Linked DNA regions of Alloacidobacterium dinghuense. The protein of the gene in region 1 interacts with the protein of each later gene in a pairwise test. Links are inferred from orthologs where the notes say so. Each region holds a gene or a part of one and is shown in the gene's direction. Other genes may lie near its edges.

Region 1 (5,984 bases):
TGCAGCCGGAGCTTTATCCTGATCTATATAAGGATATTTATCACAAGGTTCGCATTAACTATTACCCGCCGCGCGGTGATAACAAAGAGGGTTGGGATAACATCGATATCTTCGGATGGCTCGGCTATCCGATGCAGATCAAGGTTGATTTTCTCTGCCGCGACTCGATTCTGGCGGCTCCCATTGCGCTTGATCTGGTGCTGTTCTTAGACCTCGCGCAGCGCTCTTCGGAACTGAAGCACCTGGGTATTCAGGAGTGGCTGAGCTTCTACTTCAAGTCGCCGATGACGGCGGAGGGGCTCTATCCGGAGCACGATCTGTTTATTCAGTCGATGAAGCTGAAGAATACGCTGCGGCACATTATGGGTGAGGATTTGATTACGCACCTTGGGCTGGAGTATTACGACTGAGGTTGTACTGATTGGAAACTAGCGGCGGGCTCTTTTCGAGCGTGCCGCTTTTCACTTTCTGAATCGGTTTGCGCAGCGATATTCTTAAAGAGTCAAGGAGGGCCTGCATGGCGACATCGACGCGAGTACCGGTTGAGGTGTATCTCAAGTCCTCCTATGAGCCGGACGCTGAGTACGTGGACGGGGAGATCGAGGAGCGTCCGATGGGCGAGCGAGACCATGCTGCGTGGCAGGCGGCGATCCAGAGGTGGTTTTTCAAACACGAAGAAGAATGGAATATCAGCGTTTTTCCAGAACTCCGCGTTCAAACGACGCCGACGCGATTCCGTGTTCCAGATGTAGCCATTCTTGATGCTTCTGCTCCAGTCGAGCAGATCACGACGCAAGCTCCTGTGGCAGTCTTTGAAGTGTTATCGCCTGAGGATACTGTCAAGCGGCTGAAACATAAGCTTGAAGATTATGCGGCGATGGGTATTCCGCAGATCTGGGTCGTTGATCCGGAGGATGGCAGCTTTTCGCGTTATGAGGATAAGCAGCTAATTCGGCGTGAGCGTTTTGATGAACCTGGACGCGGGATATCGTTTGCCGTGAGCGAGATTGCGAAGTTACTTCGCAAATAAGAGAAAAAAGTAGGTTCTCCCCCTTCGTTCCTCAGGGTCCGGATGACAGCGTGTACGGCCCGCACCAATTTCGTCACTCGTTTTCCTCATTTCATCTAAGTTTTGCGCTTTTGCTTCTCCTGAAGCGATCAGTGCTGTGGAACTAAAATAGTCATATCCCCATGGCTGAATTTACCCATCTGCATCTGCATACCGACTATTCGCTCCTGGACGGGGCTTGCGACGTGGACAAACTGGTGAATCGCGTGGCCGATATCGGCCAGCAGGCGGTTGCCATTACTGACCACGGCAATATTTACGGGGCGGTACATTTTTTCGATGCGGCGAAGAAGCGCGGCGTGAAGCCGATTCTGGGCTGCGAGCTTTATATCTGCAAGAAGGACGATCACCGCGCCGATCCGCAGGGCGATGACTATAACCATCTGCTGGTGCTGGCGGAGAGCGAAGAGGGCTACCGCAATCTGGTGCGGATTACCTCCGAGGCTTCGCTGTATGGGTTTTATCGCAAGCCGCGCGTGAGCAAGAAGTATCTGGCGGAGCACTCGGAGGGGTTGATTGGGTTCTCGGGCTGTCTGGCAGGCGAGCTGTGCGAAAACCTGATGGCGGGGAAGTACGAAGCGGCCCGCGCGACGGCGGGACAGTATCAGGAGATCTTCGGCAAGGGCAATTTCTTTCTCGAGATTCAGGATCAGGGGCTGGAGCTTGAGAAGAAGATTCATGCCGACCTGTTTCGACTGGAGAAGGAACTAGACATACCGCTGGTGGCGACGAATGACAGCCACTATCTCTGCGAGGACGACTCGCATGCGCATGAAGTTCTGCTGTGCGTGCAGACGGCGTCGTCGATTCACGATCCCAAGCGCTTCAAGTTTGATTCCGATCAGTTTTATGTAAAGACAGCGGCGGAGATGGACAAGCTCTTCTCGCATGCTCCGGAAGTCGTGAGCCGCACGATGCAGTTTGCTGAGCGCTGCAGTCTGAAGCTCAACAAGGTCGATAATCCGTTTCCGGAATTTGCTGTGCCGCCCGGGCACACCATCGACAGCTATTTTGAACAGATTTGCCGCGAAGGCTTCAGGAAGAGGCTGGACACTGCTGTACGGCATTTGCAGGACCGCGGGCTGCTGCGGCAGCCTATTTCGGAATACGAAGCACGGCTGGAGCGGGAGATTTCGATCATCAAGCAGATGAAGTTTCCCGGCTATTTCTTGATCGTGTGGGACTTCATTCGCTATGCGCGCGAGCAGGGTATTCCGGTAGGGCCGGGGCGTGGATCTGCGGCAGGATCGCTCGTCAGCTACGTGATGGAGATTACCGATATCGATCCGCTGCAGAATGCGTTGCTCTTCGAGCGCTTCCTGAACCCGGAGCGTATCTCGATGCCGGATATCGATATCGATTTCGACATGAACCGGCGCGGCGAGGTGATTGAGTACGTCACGCGCAAGTACGGGCGCGAGCAGGTTGCGCAGATCATCACGTTTAACACGATGGCGGCGAAGGCGGCGATCAAGGACGTGGGCCGCGCGCTGGATATGCCGTATGGCGACGTGGACCGCATCGCGAAGCTGGTGCCGACGACGATTGGCGTGACAATTGAAGACGCGCTCAAGGATTCGCCGGGGTTGCAGGAGGCTTACGACTCGAACACGCAGATTCGCGAGCTGATCGATACGGCGAAGAAGCTCGAAGGGCTGGTGCGCGGAGCGGGGGTACACGCGGCAGGCGTGGTGATTGCGCCTCGTCCGCTGACGGATCTAGTTCCTGTATCGCGCAGCAAGAACGACGAAATTGTGACCGCCTATGACATGAAGGCGGTGGAGAAGATGGGTCTGCTCAAGATGGATTTCCTTGGGCTGACGACGTTGACGGTCATCGACGATTGCCTGAAGCTGATCAAGCGCAATCGGGATGAAGTCGTGGACATGGCGACGATTCCGTTGGACGACCAGACGACGTATGAAAAGGTCTTTCATCGCGCGCTGACTTCAGGCGTCTTCCAGTTTGAATCGGGTGGTATGCGCGATGTGCTGCGGCGCTACAAGCCGACGACCGTGGAAGACCTGACGGCTTTGAATGCGTTGTATCGACCGGGGCCGATTCAGGGTGGCATGATCGATGACTTTATCGAGCGCAAGTGGGGTCGCAGAAAAGTGGAATACGATCTGCCTCCGATGGAGACGATTCTTAAGGAGACGCTGGGCGTCATCGTCTACCAGGAACAGGTAATGCAGATTGCCAATGCAGTTGCAGGCTACTCGCTGGGCGAAGCGGATCTGCTGCGGCGCGCGATGGGCAAGAAGAATCTTGAGGAGATGACGAAGCAGCGCGAGCGATTTGTAACGGGCGCCGCAGCGAATAAGTTTCCGAAAGATACGGTCACCAGGGTCTTTGACCTGATGGAGCAGTTTGCAGGATACGGCTTCAACAAGTCGCACTCAGCGGCGTATGCGCTACTCGCGTATCACACGGCGTACCTGAAGACGCATTACCCGGTGGAATTTATGGCGGCATTGCTGACGTCGGAAATCTCGAAGCCGGAGAACGTGGTCAAGTACATCAAGGAATGCCGCGAGATGGAGATTCCGGTCGAGCCGCCGGACGTCATCTTCAGTGACGCGGATTTTACGCCGCATGGCAAGGCGATCCGCTTTGGATTGACGGCGATCAAGAATGTCGGGCGCAACGCGATTGATTCGATTCTCGCAGCGCGGAATGAACTGGCAGAGAAAGGAAAGACCTTCGCCTCGTTCTGGGAGTTCTGCGAGAAAGTCGACCTGCGATTGATGAACAAGCGCGTGATTGAATCGTTGATCAAGGCCGGGGCGCTGGATTCGTTCGGGCGGCGTGTCGCGTTGATGGCCTCGGTGGACAAGGCGATTGAGCGGGCGCAGAAGACGCAGCGGGATCTCGAAGCGGGTCAGCATGGGTTGTTCGGGATTTTCGACGATCATCCCGCGACTGCGGCGAAGGCGGATGAATTGCCCAATCTTGCAGACTGGGATGAGCATCAGCGCTTGCAGTTTGAGAAGGAAGTGCTTGGGTTCTTTGTTTCGGGCCATCCGCTGGACAAGTATGCGGAGAAGCTGCGGAATCTGCCGGGCGTAATGGATACGGCGACAGCCCTTGAAGCCAAGCCTTCGCCGAGCAATGGGCGGCGTGGGCAGCCCATGGAGCCGGACACGGCGATTGCGGGCGTGATTGTCGGGTTGAAGGTGGCGAAGTCGAAGCGGTCGGGCGAGTTGTATGCGCAGGCATCGCTCGAAGATGCTATGGGCAAGATCGATCTGATCTGTTTCCCGAAGGACTATGAGCGGCTGAAAGAAACGCTAAAGATCGAGGTTCCCGTACTCGTGCGCGGGCTGTTGCGCGCGGAGGAGGATGCTGCGCCGAAGCTGGCGGTGTCGTCGATTCAGGCGCTTGAGGATGTGAAGGTGCGACTGCCGCAGAATATTCGGATTCGCGTGCCCCTGGAGCGGGCGAGCGAGGCGACGCTGATTGAGCTGCGGCAGATGATTACTGCTTCACCGGGACCGGGAAAGTTGATGCTCAATCTGGAGCAGAGGGGCGAGTTCTGCGTGATGATGGAGCCTGTCGGCGTTACGGTTGGGGCGGATCGGGCGTTCATGGATCGCGCTGAGGAGTTGCTGGGGCGCGGCATGGTGCAGGCTGTCGATTAGAGAACCGACGATGGGTCTGAAAACCATTCTGAGGGATCGGGTTAATCGAGGAGGCTGCTGCGTTGCCACGATCTATGTCCTCGTTGTTGTAGTCGTTTTTGCATATACCGCCATCACTACAAAGCCGGACAATGTTGGCTTAGACTGGATTCCTTTTGTCCTGCTATCGACGCCTTGGTATCAGACAAATCCGCGATTGCTTTTTCCGGGTTTAGTTGTAAATGCGGGTCTTATGTACCTGCTAGGCGCATTGCTGGATACACTCTGGCGGCGGATCGTTGGAGAGTGAGCAGACCGTTCTGTTTGTGTCGAATCCATTCCACCCATACAATCGAAAAGTAAGACTTGCAGCGTCTATGACTGAGCAGGCAGGCAGTGTTGAGCAGATTCAGGCGGTGGCTGAGCCCTCGCCTGCGGCGTGGGTTAAAACGGAGCTGGCACGGCATCCGCAGCGTCCGTATCCGATGGACTATATCGAAAGCATATTCACTGACTTCAGCGAGATCCACGGCGACCGCGGCTTTGGCGATGATGCGGCGATGTCGTGCGGGATGGCGCGTTTCCGTGGCGAAGAGGTCATGGTCATCGGCAACCTCAAAGGGCGCACCGTGAAGGACCGCATCCATCGTAAGTTTGGATCGCCTGATCCCGAGGGCTATCGCAAGGCACTTCGAGCGATGAAGATTGCCGAGAAGTGGTCGCGCCCGGTCTTTACATTTATCGATCTCGCGGGGGCAAATCCGGGAATTGGCGCGGAAGAGCGCGGGCAGGCCGAGGCGATTGCGCGGAACCTGTTTGAGATGTCGCGGCTGCGAGTTCCGGTGATTGCGACGATTACGGGCGAGGGTGGCTCTGGCGGTGCACTGGCGCTGGCGGTGGCGGATCGCGTGCTGATTCTGGAGAACGCGATCTACTCCGTGATCTCGCCGGAAGGCTGCGCTTCGATCATGTGGCGTGATGCGAGCAAGCGCGCGCATGCGGCGGAAGCGCTGAAGATTACGGCGCAGGATGTTAAGGCGCTGGGCTGTGTCGATGACATCGTTTCTGAGCCTCGGGACGGAGCGCAGGCGGACGCAGAACAGGCTGCACAATTGTTGGCGGAGAAACTGAGCTGGCACTTTAACGAGGTGAAGGCTCTGTCAGTTGAAGAGATGCTGGCGCGCCGCTATGAGAAGTTCCGCAACATCGCGCAGTTTTATACGTCATAATGGCGGTTTCCATCAATTTGCTATCCCGGCAGAATGCTAACGGAGTATCCCAATGAAGGCTGCGGG
Region 2 (4,789 bases), 1.3 Mb from region 1 along the record:
GATCATCAGAAGGCGACATATTTTCAGCCTGTGCGGCCAGGTACGACGACAGTCAATGTAGATATCTATGACGTGCTGCCTAAGGTTGAGGGCGTGAGCACTGAGGCCGATGTCATGCGCATCGAAACGGATCAGCAGGGACTGCACGTCATCGAGAACTACTTCGTCAAGAACGACTCCAATCCACCGATGACGCAGTTCAGCAAGACGGCCTATGAGATCTATCTGCCGCCAGATGCCCGCATCGAGGGCTCCGCGGCGATGGGGCCGGGTGGAATGCCGGTTTCGTCTTCCCCAGTTCCGGCGGGCGAGAAGGGCTACTATGCATTTATCTTTCCGGTGCGGCCGGGGGAGACGCGCTTCCAGGTGAGCTATCACCTGCCTTACAACGGCAGCTTCAACTTCACGCCGAAGGTCTCATTGCCGACGCAGAACGTCGCAATCATGCTGCCGAAGGCAATGAAGTTTGCCGGCAGCGGATCGGTGGCCTTCCAGCCGATTAACGATGATGTGAACGCGCAGACCTTTCTCGCGCGGAATGTTTCGCCTTCACAGGCGATAGCTTTTACTGTCTCGGGATCGGGCTCGATGCCGCGCGAGTCGCAGGCGCAGGGCGGCGAAAACGATGCCGCTGCCGCTGGTGCTGCCGGGCCTGAAGCTGGTCAGCCGTCGGCGGCAGCAACCGATACTCGTCCCGGAATCGGCCTGGGAGCCCCGATTGACACGCCTGATCCGCTGAACAAGTACAAGTGGTGGATCCTGAGCGGGCTGGCTCTGGTTTTGGCTGTGGCAGCGGCTTTCCTGCTCCGGGCAAAGCCAGTGGCGCCAGCTTCCGCCGCAGCTCCTGTCGCTGTTGAGTCACTGCCGGTCGCGGCACCTGCCTCGGCAGGTCATGGAGATTTGCTGGCGGCGCTCAAGGAGGAGTTGTTTGCGCTTGAGACGGAGCGGCTGGAGGGCAAACTGAGCGAATCGGAGTATGCCGAGCTGAAGACAGCGCTGGAGACGGTTCTGCGGCGAGCTTTGTCACGACAGACAGTTCTAAGCTGATCCGAGGCACTTCTTGTAAATGCTTAGAGACTTAAGGCTTAGCAGCAGTTCCCTGTAATCAACCGCTGCCTGTCCGGTTGTCTCAAATCAGGCCATCAGAAGCCAAAGAACTTTTCGCGAATGGCGTCTTCGTAGGCGCTCTTGGCTTCCTTGGCTTTGTCGCGAGCTTTCTCTTCGCGGAAATGCGCGGCTTCCCACTTATCGACTTCAGCGATGGAATGATCTCCGGATGCCAGGGCTTCCTCCTCACGGATGGCCGCGATCCAGGCTTCTACCGCTGTTTTGTATTCAGTCTGCAACTGATCGAGTTCTTGCGTGTCTGTCGTCATGGAATCCTCTTGCTCTCTGGGGAAGGCCATCATAATTGGGAATTGTGAATAGAACGTTGCAATCGCTGAGAAGTTAACGCGCTCATTGGCTGCCCCGGGTGGGACAACTGAGTGATTTGCCGAGCGATAGCTGTGCAGAGCGATGGCCCCTGCGCAAGAAGCCGACAGGCGATACAATCAGGGTTCGGATCATTCATGGCGTATCAAGTTTTAGCTAGGAAGTATCGTCCGCAGCGATTTGGGGACGTAGTTGGGCAGGAGCATGTCACGCGCACGCTTTTGAACGCTCTCGAACAAGGGCGAATTGCGCATGGATACATTTTCAGTGGGCATCGTGGCATTGGAAAGACGACGATTGCGCGCATTCTGGCGATGGCGCTGAACTGCCGGACAGCTATTGGGTCGACAACCCAATCAGGGTCGCGGCCAACGCCGGAGCCTTGCGGCTTCTGCGATTCGTGCACCGAGATTCGGGCAGGCAATGCCGTCGATGTGATCGAAATTGACGCGGCGACCAACCGCGGCATCGATGAGATTCGCGAGCTGCGAGATGCGGCGCGGTATCGCCCGGCGCGCGACAAGTACAAGATTTACATTCTGGACGAGGCGCACCAGATTACGGATGCGGCCTTCAATGCCCTGCTGAAGACGCTGGAGGAGCCGCCGGAGCATGTCGTCTTTATGATGGCGACGACGCAGCCGGAAGATTTTCCCCAGACGATCCGTTCGCGGTGCCAGCACTTCAGCTTCCATGCGGTGAAGTTCGACGACATTCTGGGGCAGCTGCGGGCGATTGCCGGGCAGGAGAACATCTCCGCCGATGACGCGGCTCTGGCGCTGCTGGCTGAAGCCGGGGATGGGTCGATGCGCGATGCATTGTCGATCATGGACCAGGCGATCGCTTCGGCCCCGCTGGTGGATGGCAAGGCGAAGCTCGATGCGGAGCAGATTCGTGAACTGATGGGGTCGGTTCCGAACACCGTCTTTGAGCGGCTGCTCGAAGCTATCAGCGAGAGCCAGACAGCGGCGGTGATTGAGGAGATCAATACTCTGCTGAACGCCGGAAACAGTCCGGCAGCGTTGGCGCGGCAGTTTGTTCGCTATCTGCGGAATGTTTTGATGGTGCGGATTGCGGGCGAAGGCTCAGATCTGCTGCAGGTTTCGGCTGATGAGCGGGCGCGCGCGGCGCGGTCGGCAGTGCTGTTCTCCGAAGAAGACCTGACGCGCTTTCTCCAGGTGATGCTGCGAACCTTTGATGAGTTGAATTATCGGCAGGAACAGCGATTCCACCTGGAGCTTGGGCTGGTCAAGTTGGTGCACCTGCAGCGGTTGCTTCCGGTTGAGGAGTTCCTGAGCCAGTTGCCGACTGGGACAAAGCTAAGCAGTGGCGGCGGCGCTCTGCCGAAGTCCGCTCCATCTTCCTCTGCTGCGAGTGCGGCTCCTACTTCCTCCGCGCCGCGGCCGGTTGCGCCGGTGCGCGCTGCGGAGGCTGCGAAACCGGCTTTTTCGCCGTTTGAGGCGGACCGGAACCGGAAGGCTTCAAGCGAAACAACGGAAGCTCCATCGATCGAAATGGCCGTTGAGCCGGTTGCTGCTGCTCCGCGGGCGCTGACTCCGCTGGAAGCGGCTTCGCGATCGGTGGAGACGGCTACTGCAAAGGCTCCGATGTCGGTCGCGGCTGAGCCTCCCCTAGAGGCGACTGCAGGCGCCCTGGCGTTGGCTGCTGAACCTGTCGTGGAGGCAAAGGCTGAACCACAGGGTGATGATGCGCTCGATCTGGACCGGATACGTGAGGCGGTTTGTGCGGCTCTCGATGACAAGGAGCATAACACGGCATCGGTGTTGCTCGCGGATGGCAATTGGAGCATCGAGGGAGACACGATCCGCGTCGAGGCTCGCATCAAAAAGATGATGCTCGAACTGACCATGAATATCGAGGCGGAAAAGATCGTCAAGAATGCCTTGCGGGCCCTCGGCGTATCTCAGAAGCTGGTTGTGGTTCCGGGAGAAAATGGCGCTGCCAATACGAATGCAAAGCCACGGGTGGCGGCTAGCGGATCTGTGCAGGCTGCGGCGCTCGATAATCCGCTGGTGAAGCAGGCTATGGATCTGTTTGCGGGTGAAGTGCGCAGTGTTCTGGATTTGCGGGATAAAAAGTAGGTTGTTTCTGAGTGGCGCTTTGATTGAGATGATGTTGTCCCCACACCCTGCTCTATGCCAACTATCGGGCACTTTTTTCGTACACCGCAAGTTCCCACGGCAGGCATTCGGTTCTCCGGGTATGGCTCGCTTAGGATGAGATCAGTTGAGGTTTGGGAATGTTTAATCCATTGAAGATGCAGGAAATGCTGGCTCAGGCTAAGCAGATGCAGGAACAGATGCAGGAGAAGCTTGGGCAGACTATCGTCGAGGCTTCCTCTGGTGGCGGCGCAGTAACAGTGAAGATGAACGGGCAGAAGCAGGTACTGAAGGTGACGATTGACCCCAACGCTGTTGCCAGCCTCAGCGGCAACGCGGCGGATGTGGAGATGCTGGAAGACCTGATTGCGGCGGCCTTCAATGAAGCCGGGCGGCGAGCGGATGAAGCCATCAAGTCGAGCGCTTCGGCGATGCTGGGCGGGTTGAATCTGCCTCCTGGTTTGTTCTAGAGTTTGAGATTCGCCTTCATGTGTGCATAGAAGAACAGGCGGATCGATTGCGCGCATTCCATACTGGCGAGCAGGTGCGCATGCGGGGGCATGATTCGCGCTCCGCGCAGGATAACAATACCGTTGAAAGAAAACTGTATGCAGACGCGAAGAAGTTTTCTGAAGCAGGCAGCGTGGTTCGGGGCGGGAGTGGCATTTGCTCCACGACTGTTTGCGTACTCCACTCAGGCGCAGAGCGGGCAGCCAGCGCAGCCAGCCGCTCCTGCGCCCGACAGACTGCAGCAGTTTCGGACTGCCGGAGCTACGACGCCGATCCAGGTGACGAAGTTGCGGGACACGCTGTTTTTATTGCAAGGCGTGGGCGGGAACATGGTGGCACAGACGGGGCCGGATGGGAAGGTGCTGATCGATTCAAGCGCGGCTACAGCGGCTTCGCGACTGAAAGATACGCTGCGGCAACTCGCTCCTCATCCCATGAAGCTGCTGATCAATACGCATTGGCACTTCGATCACACAGATGGCAACGCAGCCCTGCATGACGACATGGGAGCCTTCATCATGGCGCAGGAAAATACGCGCAATCGACTTGCAACCGCGCAGGAGATTGCGTTTTTTCATCTGAAACTTCAGCCCTCGCCCACCAGCGCCTTGCCGCAGCAAACATTTATCGATAAAGAAAAGATTTTCATCAACAATGACGAGTTGGACCTTGTCAATATGCCGGATGCGCACACGGATACGGATATTTACATTCACTTTGCCGGC
Region 3 (2,992 bases), 3.3 Mb from region 1 along the record:
CATGATGAAGTCGGTCGGTCGCCTTGGTAAGGTGCTCGGTCCTCGCGGACTGATGCCGAATCCGAAGACGGGTACGGTAACCAGCGATGTCGCTGCGGCCGTAAAGGAGATCAAGGCCGGTAAGGTTGAGTTCCGTACCGACAAAACGGCTCTGGTGCACGTTCCGGTAGGCAAGCTTTCGTTCACGCCGGAGAAGTTGGTGGACAACGCAATGACAGTCATCAGCAGCGTTATGCGTGCCAAGCCTTCGGCAGCGAAAGGCAAGTATATCAAGGGCATCACGCTTAGCTCGACGATGGGCCCTGGTATCTCGCTCGACCACTCGATTGCGGATCAGGCAGCAAAGGCTTAAGCAGATTTTCAAGGATTTCCGGCCAGCTTGCATGAGCGCAATGCGCCGCAGGCGGTGGCCAGTAAGGATTTAGAACAATGCCATTTACGAGAGCAAAGAAGGCAGAGAAGGTTTCGCAGCTGGCGCACGAGCTTGAGGGCTCGACCAGCGCGATTATCGGCACCTTTGCCAAGTTGACCGTCGCGCAGGATTTTGAGCTGCGCAAGACCGTTCGCGCCTCAGGCGGCCGCTACCGCGTGCTTAAGAACAAGCTCGCTGCGCGCGCTTCGAAAGGTACACAGATTGAAGCGGCTCTGCAGGGCCTGAAGGGTGTATCGTCCGTCGCATACACCAGCGGCGACCCGGTCGCGCTGGCCAAGGCACTTTCGACCTGGGTAACTGACAACGCGGAGTTCACCTTTAAGCTCGGCATCATCGACGGCAAAGTGATTACCGTCGAAGAGGTCAAGCAGCTGGCGACCATGCCGGGCAAGGAAGAGATCTTCTCGAAGCTGCTCTTCCTCATCAACGCTCCGGCACAACGTCTGGCCACTGTCATCAACGCGACGGGCCGCGACCTGGCTGTAGTGATCAATCAGGCGGTCGAGCAAAACAAGTTTTCAGGCGCGCAGGCTTCGGCAGCGCAGCCATCCCCGGCGGTGGAGCTGGCTGCAGCGGTTGAGCAAGCCCCGGCAGTGGAGCAGGCTCAGGCAGAACAGCCAGCGGTAGAATCCACTGCGCCAGTGGAGTCGGCTCCAGCGGCCGAACCGGCTGCGCCGGAAGTTTCAGGCGGAGAAGCAGCCGCCAGCGAGTAGCGGAACGCTATTCGCCAAGGGTTGAGAAGTTACAGCCGCAAGCAGGCTTGAGGGGTGCTGGTCTGGGCACAACGGAAACCTCAAGGCGGGCAAGCGGCGACCGGAGCGGCGACGTTTCGGATGGCAAAACAAAATTTAGTTTTACGTGGAGAACATGATGGCGGATTTGCAGCAGTTGGAAGATCAGATTGTCGGGCTTAGCCTGCTGGACGCAGCGGCCCTGGTAAAGAAGCTCGAAGAGCGTCTTGGCGTTTCGGCGGCAGCGGCGGCTCCGGTCGTCGTGGCCGGTGCGGCGGCAGGTGCGGCAGCTCCTGCGGCAGTTGAGCAGACTGAGTTCACCGTTATCCTCAAGGATGCCGGAGCGAACAAGATCAACACTATCAAGGCTGTACGCGAAGTCACCTCGCTGGGTCTGAAGGAAGCCAAGGACTTGGTCGACGGAGCTCCGAAGCCTCTGAAGGAGAACATCAGCAAGGAAGATGCCGAGGCCATCAAGAAGAAGTTCGAAGGCGTCGCGACCATCGAAGTCAAGTAAGCCAACTTGTCAATAAGGCAAGTTGCATGCCAAAGCGGAACGCGCTATGATAACTGTTGCGCGTTCCGTTTGGCTTTCTTTTGTGCAACGAGCCTGACTTTGGGGCGCGACTTTTGCGTAGTTCCTTTTGCGGCTTTGCTATAAGCCGTGGCAAGTCAAATGGTTATACCCGTTTGATGATGGGGTGAACGCAAGGAAAGCTTACCGGCACATTAAGATTGTCGGCATATCTGTGGGCATGCGGCGGACTCGCAGATGTGAAAACTTGGGATCGGCTGTAGGGCGGCATACACGCAGTTGCGAAGCGGCGGGAAACGAACATTCTGTTTATAACAAGTGCACAATCCGGTTGTGGCGCTCGTAAGACATCTTGTCTCTACGAGCGATTGGCATTTGTATCGTCTTTTACTTCTCCGCGCTTTAGCCTCCCACGCTCTACCCTGACAACCCGCATGATGCTGCACTAGCAGCGGTTTTGTCCAGCACTTCGCTCTGACGTTTGTTTTGTACCGCGAGGTTGTCTGGTTTGGCAAGACCGGAGATGTGGAAAGCTCTCCGGAAGTGTTCATCCTGCGCGTTCCGTTTTGGCCCGCAGGTCATTTCTTCAAAGAAACACCATGCTGCCTCTGGGCGAGGACGGAGACGGCAGGATAGAAATCCCTCGGCATGTTGCGTGACTCGGACAGCATGTCATCCACCTCGCGTTTTACGAGCCCAGGAGTGAAGCATGTCAAGCGAGAACCGCGCACTACGCAGCCGTCTCGATTTTTCAAAAATTCCTACATCCATTCAAATCCCTAACCTGATCGAAGTGCAGCGGCGTTCCTACGAGCGTTTCCTGCAGATGGACAAGCTGCCCACCGAGCGCGAAGACAACGGATTGCAATCGGTTTTCACCTCGGTTTTCCCGATTACTGATTTTCGTAATATCTCGCAGCTTGATTTCGTCGACTTCTCGATTGGTAACTGGGAGTGCAAGTGCGGACACCTGAAGGGCCTGCATCACCTGCGTACCGCCTGCGTCAATTGCGGCGCCATGGTTATCACCGACCCATTCCATCCCGGCGATGTGCTCTGCCACAAGTGCGGCACCTACAACAAGAACACGCCTGATTTCTGCAACAAGTGCGGCGACCCTGTAGGCTTGCAGCTCAAGTACGATCAGGCGGAGTGCGAGGAGCGTGGCATGACTTACTCTGCTCCGCTCAAGGTCACCGTGCGCCTCACGATTTACGACAAGGATGCAGAGACCGGCGCCAAGACCATCCGCGACATCAAGGAGCAGGAAGTCTTCTTCGGCGACATTCCGCT
Region 4 (4,847 bases), 4.1 Mb from region 1 along the record:
TGCGAGTGAAGGTGCGGGGGCGCCAGAGTTGAATTCATCGCTCCAGATCAAGCGCTCATGCCGGTCCTGCGCCTGCGCAATTCCAGCGGTTAATAGCAACAGTGCGCTCAGCATGAGCCACGATCTGTTCAGTGTCATATTGTGCCCAATAACCGGGGAAAACACTCCGTTCAGCGGCAATCTATTTCATCCTTACGCATAAAGGCTGTATCAAAGAATCATGTACTTGCAGTTTGATGTCGCGAACGTGATCAACGAATCATCGATTGCCACACTCGTCGATTGTTTCTACATGCGCGTGCGGCAGGACGATATTCTGGGCCCGGTTTTTGCAGAGAAGATCGGCAGTGACTGGGAGCCCCATCTGGAAACGATGCGATCTTTCTGGTCTTCGCTGATGCTCGCCAGTGGTCGTTATAAAGGCAATCCCATGGTGAAGCATCTGCTGCTGGCGCCGCGGATTAGCTCTGCGCATTTCGAGCGCTGGCTCGGCATCTGGAAACAGACTACAGCCGAGCTATTTCCACCGGAAGCGGCTGCGATCTTTATGCGCAAGGCGGAAAGCATGGCCGACCGCCTGATTGAAACCATCGATCGGCACCACGCATCGTTAGCGGTTTCGAACTAAAGACTGAGTCCGCACGATTCGTAAATCTTGCTTATCCATTCCATATCGCGCAGACCCTCTTCGCCATTGGTCTTCGGTTCTTCGTTCTTGATGATGCAGTTGCTGAAATAGTCGGCCATGCGAACGAAGTGAGAAGGATCTTTGGCAGGATTCGGCTCGTCAAGAGTCGTCTTGTCGTTGAAGCTGGCCGTCAAATGCTGCCCTTCATAGGGGAAGGCGCTCTCCACGTTGAGAACCCCCTTCGATCCATGCACGCGATAGAAACCGTTCATGTTCGCGCCGTACGAAGTGTTGCAACTGGCAACAATGCCTGAAGGAAACTTCATCGTCCAGGAAGTGTTCTCTTCCACCTGATCGAAGCGACCATCGTGATCAATGGTGGTTGAGTAGGCCTTCACTTCGACCGGTTCTTCGCCAGTCAAATAGCGGCAGGCATTCAGTGAATAGATCCCGACATCAAGCAGCGGGCCGCCGCCGGCCATCTTTTTATTCAAACGCCATTCGCCTGGGCTGATATTGAAGCCGTTCGCACTTTCAATGGCTTGTACTGTTCCCAGCTTTCCTTCGCGGATCAGAGAAATTGCGCGCAGATTCGTCGGCTCATACTGGCAGCGGTAGGCGATGAGCAGCTTCACATTCGCTTGTTTGCAGGCGTCGATCATCGAATGCGCATCGGCTACGCTCGTGCACATCGGCTTCTCGCATAGCACATGTTTTCCCGCTTTCGCTGCACGGATACTGTACTCCGCGTGCATGTTGTTGGGCAGCGCGATGTATACGGCATCAATCGTTTTGTTATCGCGCATCTGATCGCAGTTCTCGTAGGTATAAATTGAGCTGTCAGGCACTCCGTATTGCGCCGCCATTTTGCGAGCCTTGTCGGGATGGCCGCTGACGATTCCGGTGATCTTCGATTGGCTCGACATCTTCACGCCGGGCATAAAGTGATCCATTGAAATGCGGCCAAGGCCAACGATGCAATAGCCAATCCGGTGATCGTCGCCTTGCGCATGAAGTTCCGGCAAGGCAGACGAGAGAAGAGTTGCACCCGCAAGGGTAGTGAACTGGCGGCGATTTAGATTCATGCCATAGCTCCGTAAAATAACTTTGGATTAGACATCAATTGCAGCGAATAACTCAGTGGTGATACCCACGCTACTCGTGATTAGATGGAAGGCATGGGAATAGCAACGGAAAAGCTGCGTCTCAGCGAGATTTCTCCACGCATCATGCAGTCGGAAATTCGTTCGATGACCGTAGAATGCGATCGCCTTGGCGGAGTGAATCTCGCGCAGGGCGTCTGCGATACCGAGGTGCCTTCTGTCGTAATTGAGAGCGCGATCAAGGCCATTCATGACGGTCACAACATTTATACGCGCATGGATGGACTTACGCCGCTGCGCGAGTCTATCGCGCGAAAAATGGCGCACTACAACGGTATCCACGTTGATCCCGAATCGGAAGTGCTGGTCACTTCCGGTGCAACGGCAGGGCTGTACGCCGCGTGCCTGGCACTCTTCGACCCCGGCGATGAGGTTGTGCTGTTCGAGCCGTTCTACGGCTACCACGTCAATACGTTGTTGAGCCTTCGCATGCAGCCCAAAGCAGTGCCGATGGCAATGCACACATGGGAGATTGATTTCGGCGTCCTGCGTGCAGCCATTACGCCGCGCACACGGGCGATCATTGTCAATTCGCCATCGAATCCGTGCGGCAAAGTTTTCAGCCGCGCTGAGTTTGAAAAAATCGCAGCCCTTGCGGACGAACACGACCTCTTTCTTCTTACCGATGAGATCTACGAATATTTCCTCTTCGATGGCAGGGAACACATCTCGCCCGCGTCGCTTCCAGGAATGGCTGAGCGGACGATCACAATTTCAGGACTGTCGAAGACCTTTAGTATCACAGGATGGCGTATTGGCTATCTTGCAGCTGACAAGCGCTGGCTCGGCTCGATTGCTTACTTTCACGACCTGACCTATGTTTGCGCGCCAACACCTTTCCAATACGGCTCTGTTACAGGGCTCGTTGAGCTTCCCGATAACTTCTACCTGCAACTGGCAACTGAGTATCAGGCCAAGCGGGATATGCTTTGCTCTGCATTGCAGGACGTCGGTTTTACGCCCTCGATTCCGCAGGGCGCTTACTATGTGCTGGCCGATGTCAGTGCTGTTCCAGGCGCCACTGCGCGTGAGAAGGCGCGCAATCTGTTAGCGCAGACTGGAGTGGCAGGGGTTGCCGGTACTGCATTTTTCACCGGAGGTCGCGGCGAAGAAATCATGCGCTTCTGCTTCGCCAAGCGCGACGAGGATCTGCAGCGTGCCTGCGATGCCCTGCGTAGCTATCGCATCTGAAATTCAGGCGAGCCAAGAATCAGCGCTGACATTGTATCCAGCTGCTGCGTAGCATCTGCTGGTGCAGCAGTCTGAGCCAGTTGCTCACGAATGACCGAGTTTGTCTTCGCAGAAACATCTCCGGCAATCAGCAATTGCTCCATCAACTCAAGAGCTTCGTCCTGCCCGCTAGGCACAGCAGCCTTTTGCGTCATGATGGCTGGTTCGACAGCGACGCGGTGCAGAGAATCCGGCGAAGTCGCAGGCCGCGCCAGCAGGCCGTCGGCAAGCAGGTGCGGAGCGTCGAACTTCATTCCGCCGAGCTTGCTCGTGGTCAACTGCATGGAAAAATTCAGCCGGTCAACTAACGCCGCAGAGTTCATCCAGTGATCGGCTGTCATCGGGTATCCGGTTGGTGGCTGCATCTGGTAAAGCGGCTCGCCCATGCGAGCCAGCGTGCCCACCAACGCGCCGGGGTTCGTGGGATTCGTATCTGTGGAACGAAACGCCGAGGCGACGAATTCGAGCGGCGTCTTTACCTTATTGCGATAGTTTGTGCGCGACCAGAATTCAGGGGAGTGCACCATGGTCCGCAATACCTGCTTGATATCGCCGTCAGAGGAGAGATAGGTCTGCGCCATGCGATCGACCAGTGCCGGAGGGGGCTCGTCGGCGACAAAGCGCTGCGCTAATTTGTAACTGATAAAGTGAGCGGTCTGCGGCTGCGCGGCCAGCCATGTCAGCGCCAGTACGCCCTCGTTGAAGCCATTTTCTTTGATCGTCTGCCCAAACCACTTTTTCGTGCCCGGCTCGTGCCACCGCGGATTAAAGACAAAGGGCCCACCCAGTTCGGGATGATCAATCGTCCAGCCAGTAAAAATCTTTGCCAGGTTCGTGACGTCAGCCTGCGTATAGCCGCCATTAACGCTGACCGTGTGCAGCTCCATTACCTCGCGGCCATAGTTTTCGTTCAGGCCACGGTCTTGCTGCTTGGGATTGGCTTTCTGCCGATTGGCGGCAAGCGAATCAGGCCCAATGCTGGTGCGGTTGTCGAGATAGTCGAGCATCGCCGGATGCTCCGCGGTTGCCAGCAGCAGATCTTTGAACTTGCCCAGGGCATGTTCGCGGATGGCATTGCGTTCGTAGTCCGCGAGATAGTACGTTTCGATGGGATTTTTGTGCAGGAAGATATTGAAGTGATTGAACCAGAAATCGGTCATCACTTCTTCAAGCTGCCGCTCGCTCAGAATCGCACGCAGAATCTTTGCCTGCTGCAATTCATTCTGCGCTACCCCGATGCCTGCTGCGCCGCCACCCATCATCTGAAAGATCTCGCGCTCGCGTGGGGTGAAGTCGTTCATGAGCATCGTGCGCTGCGGGTCGGTAACGCGACGGCAAAGGATCATGCGCTGTTCCGCCGGCAAACGCATGATTGCCTGCATGCGCAGGCCTTTCTGATAGCCAAGAATCTGATCTGCCAGAGTCTGTGCTGTTGGGCCACTCTGTGGCTCATCCTCCATATCGATCGGCGGAGGAGCCTGCTCGGCATTCGTCTGCATTACCGGCATCGAGGCACTCTGAGTCTGGTTCGCCGCTGCATCCCGTGCCTGCTTGCGTTTGTAGCGTTCCAGCATGACTTCGTATGCTCCGGCGAGCATCGGATCCTGCGGCATGGCGAGTTTGCCGGCATCAATCTGGCGAATCACGCCCCCATCGGGAAAGTTCATCGCCACCTGCGGCGGAGCCATCGTCAACGATGGAAAGGCGGCTAGCCGTTTGTCGAGGTCGGCATTTGAAATGGAGTCGGGATTCAATTGTTGTTCAAACCACACCTCCCAGCCAATTTTTGTGACCGCCGCCACATCTCCAGGCCGCGGACCAAAGGT

Evidence for each region.
Region 2: the proteins of dnaE (region 1) and dnaX interact in binary tests that used the Escherichia coli proteins (3 or more experiments, as listed by UniProt). The link is inferred for Alloacidobacterium dinghuense from one-to-one orthologs.
Region 3: the proteins of dnaE (region 1) and rplL interact in binary tests that used the Escherichia coli proteins (3 or more experiments, as listed by UniProt). The link is inferred for Alloacidobacterium dinghuense from one-to-one orthologs.
Region 4: the proteins of dnaE (region 1) and H7849_RS25985 interact in binary tests that used the Escherichia coli proteins (3 or more experiments, as listed by UniProt). The link is inferred for Alloacidobacterium dinghuense from one-to-one orthologs.

Annotation. Positions count from the first base shown.
Region 1 is NZ_CP060394.1:2,093,818-2,099,801, reverse strand. Bases 798-4,910 are described here. They hold dnaE (DNA polymerase III subunit alpha), read left to right. Parts: upstream 798-1,191; coding sequence 1,192-4,710; downstream 4,711-4,910. Other genes in these bases: H7849_RS08490 (Uma2 family endonuclease), read left to right, coding at 798-1,030. Also shown: H7849_RS08495 (inositol-3-phosphate synthase), read left to right, coding at 1-410; more of H7849_RS08490, read left to right, coding at 518-797; H7849_RS08480 (acetyl-CoA carboxylase carboxyltransferase subunit alpha), read left to right, coding at 5,067-5,918; H7849_RS08475 (CPBP family intramembrane glutamic endopeptidase), read left to right, coding at 5,971-5,984. UniProt on the Escherichia coli protein: DNA polymerase III is a complex, multichain enzyme responsible for most of the replicative synthesis in bacteria. This DNA polymerase also exhibits 3' to 5' exonuclease activity. The alpha chain is the DNA polymerase catalytic subunit.
Region 2 is NZ_CP060394.1:814,665-819,453, reverse strand. What follows is about bases 1,136-4,053. They hold dnaX (DNA polymerase III subunit gamma/tau), read left to right. Parts: upstream 1,136-1,571; coding sequence 1,572-3,536; downstream 3,537-4,053. Other genes in these bases: H7849_RS03375 (YbaB/EbfC family nucleoid-associated protein), read left to right, coding at 3,695-4,024; H7849_RS03385 (hypothetical protein), read right to left, coding at 1,143-1,376. Also shown: H7849_RS03390 (carboxypeptidase-like regulatory domain-containing protein), read left to right, coding at 1-1,047; H7849_RS03370 (MBL fold metallo-hydrolase), read left to right, coding at 4,163-4,789. UniProt on the Escherichia coli protein: Part of the beta sliding clamp loading complex, which hydrolyzes ATP to load the beta clamp onto primed DNA to form the DNA replication pre-initiation complex.
Region 3 is NZ_CP060394.1:5,397,957-5,400,948, forward strand. It holds rplL (50S ribosomal protein L7/L12), read left to right. Parts: upstream 1-1,303; coding sequence 1,304-1,681; downstream 1,682-2,992. Other genes in the region: rplA (50S ribosomal protein L1), read left to right, coding at 1-352; rplJ (50S ribosomal protein L10), read left to right, coding at 430-1,146; rpoB (DNA-directed RNA polymerase subunit beta), read left to right, coding at 2,409-2,992. UniProt on the Escherichia coli protein: The binding site for several of the GTPase factors involved in protein synthesis (IF-2, EF-Tu, EF-G and RF3). Is thus essential for accurate translation.
Region 4 is NZ_CP060394.1:6,173,400-6,178,246, forward strand. Bases 919-3,894 are described here. They hold H7849_RS25985 (pyridoxal phosphate-dependent aminotransferase), read left to right. Parts: upstream 919-1,806; coding sequence 1,807-2,982; downstream 2,983-3,894. Other genes in these bases: H7849_RS25980 (Gfo/Idh/MocA family protein), read right to left, coding at 919-1,713; H7849_RS25990 (DUF1800 domain-containing protein), read right to left, coding at 2,970-3,894. In the rest of the region: H7849_RS25970 (glycoside hydrolase family 16 protein), read right to left, coding at 1-138; H7849_RS25975 (group III truncated hemoglobin), read left to right, coding at 221-628; more of H7849_RS25980, read right to left, coding at 625-918; more of H7849_RS25990, read right to left, coding at 3,895-4,847. UniProt on the Escherichia coli protein: Shows aminotransferase activity with methionine and histidine as substrates, and to a lesser extent also with phenylalanine.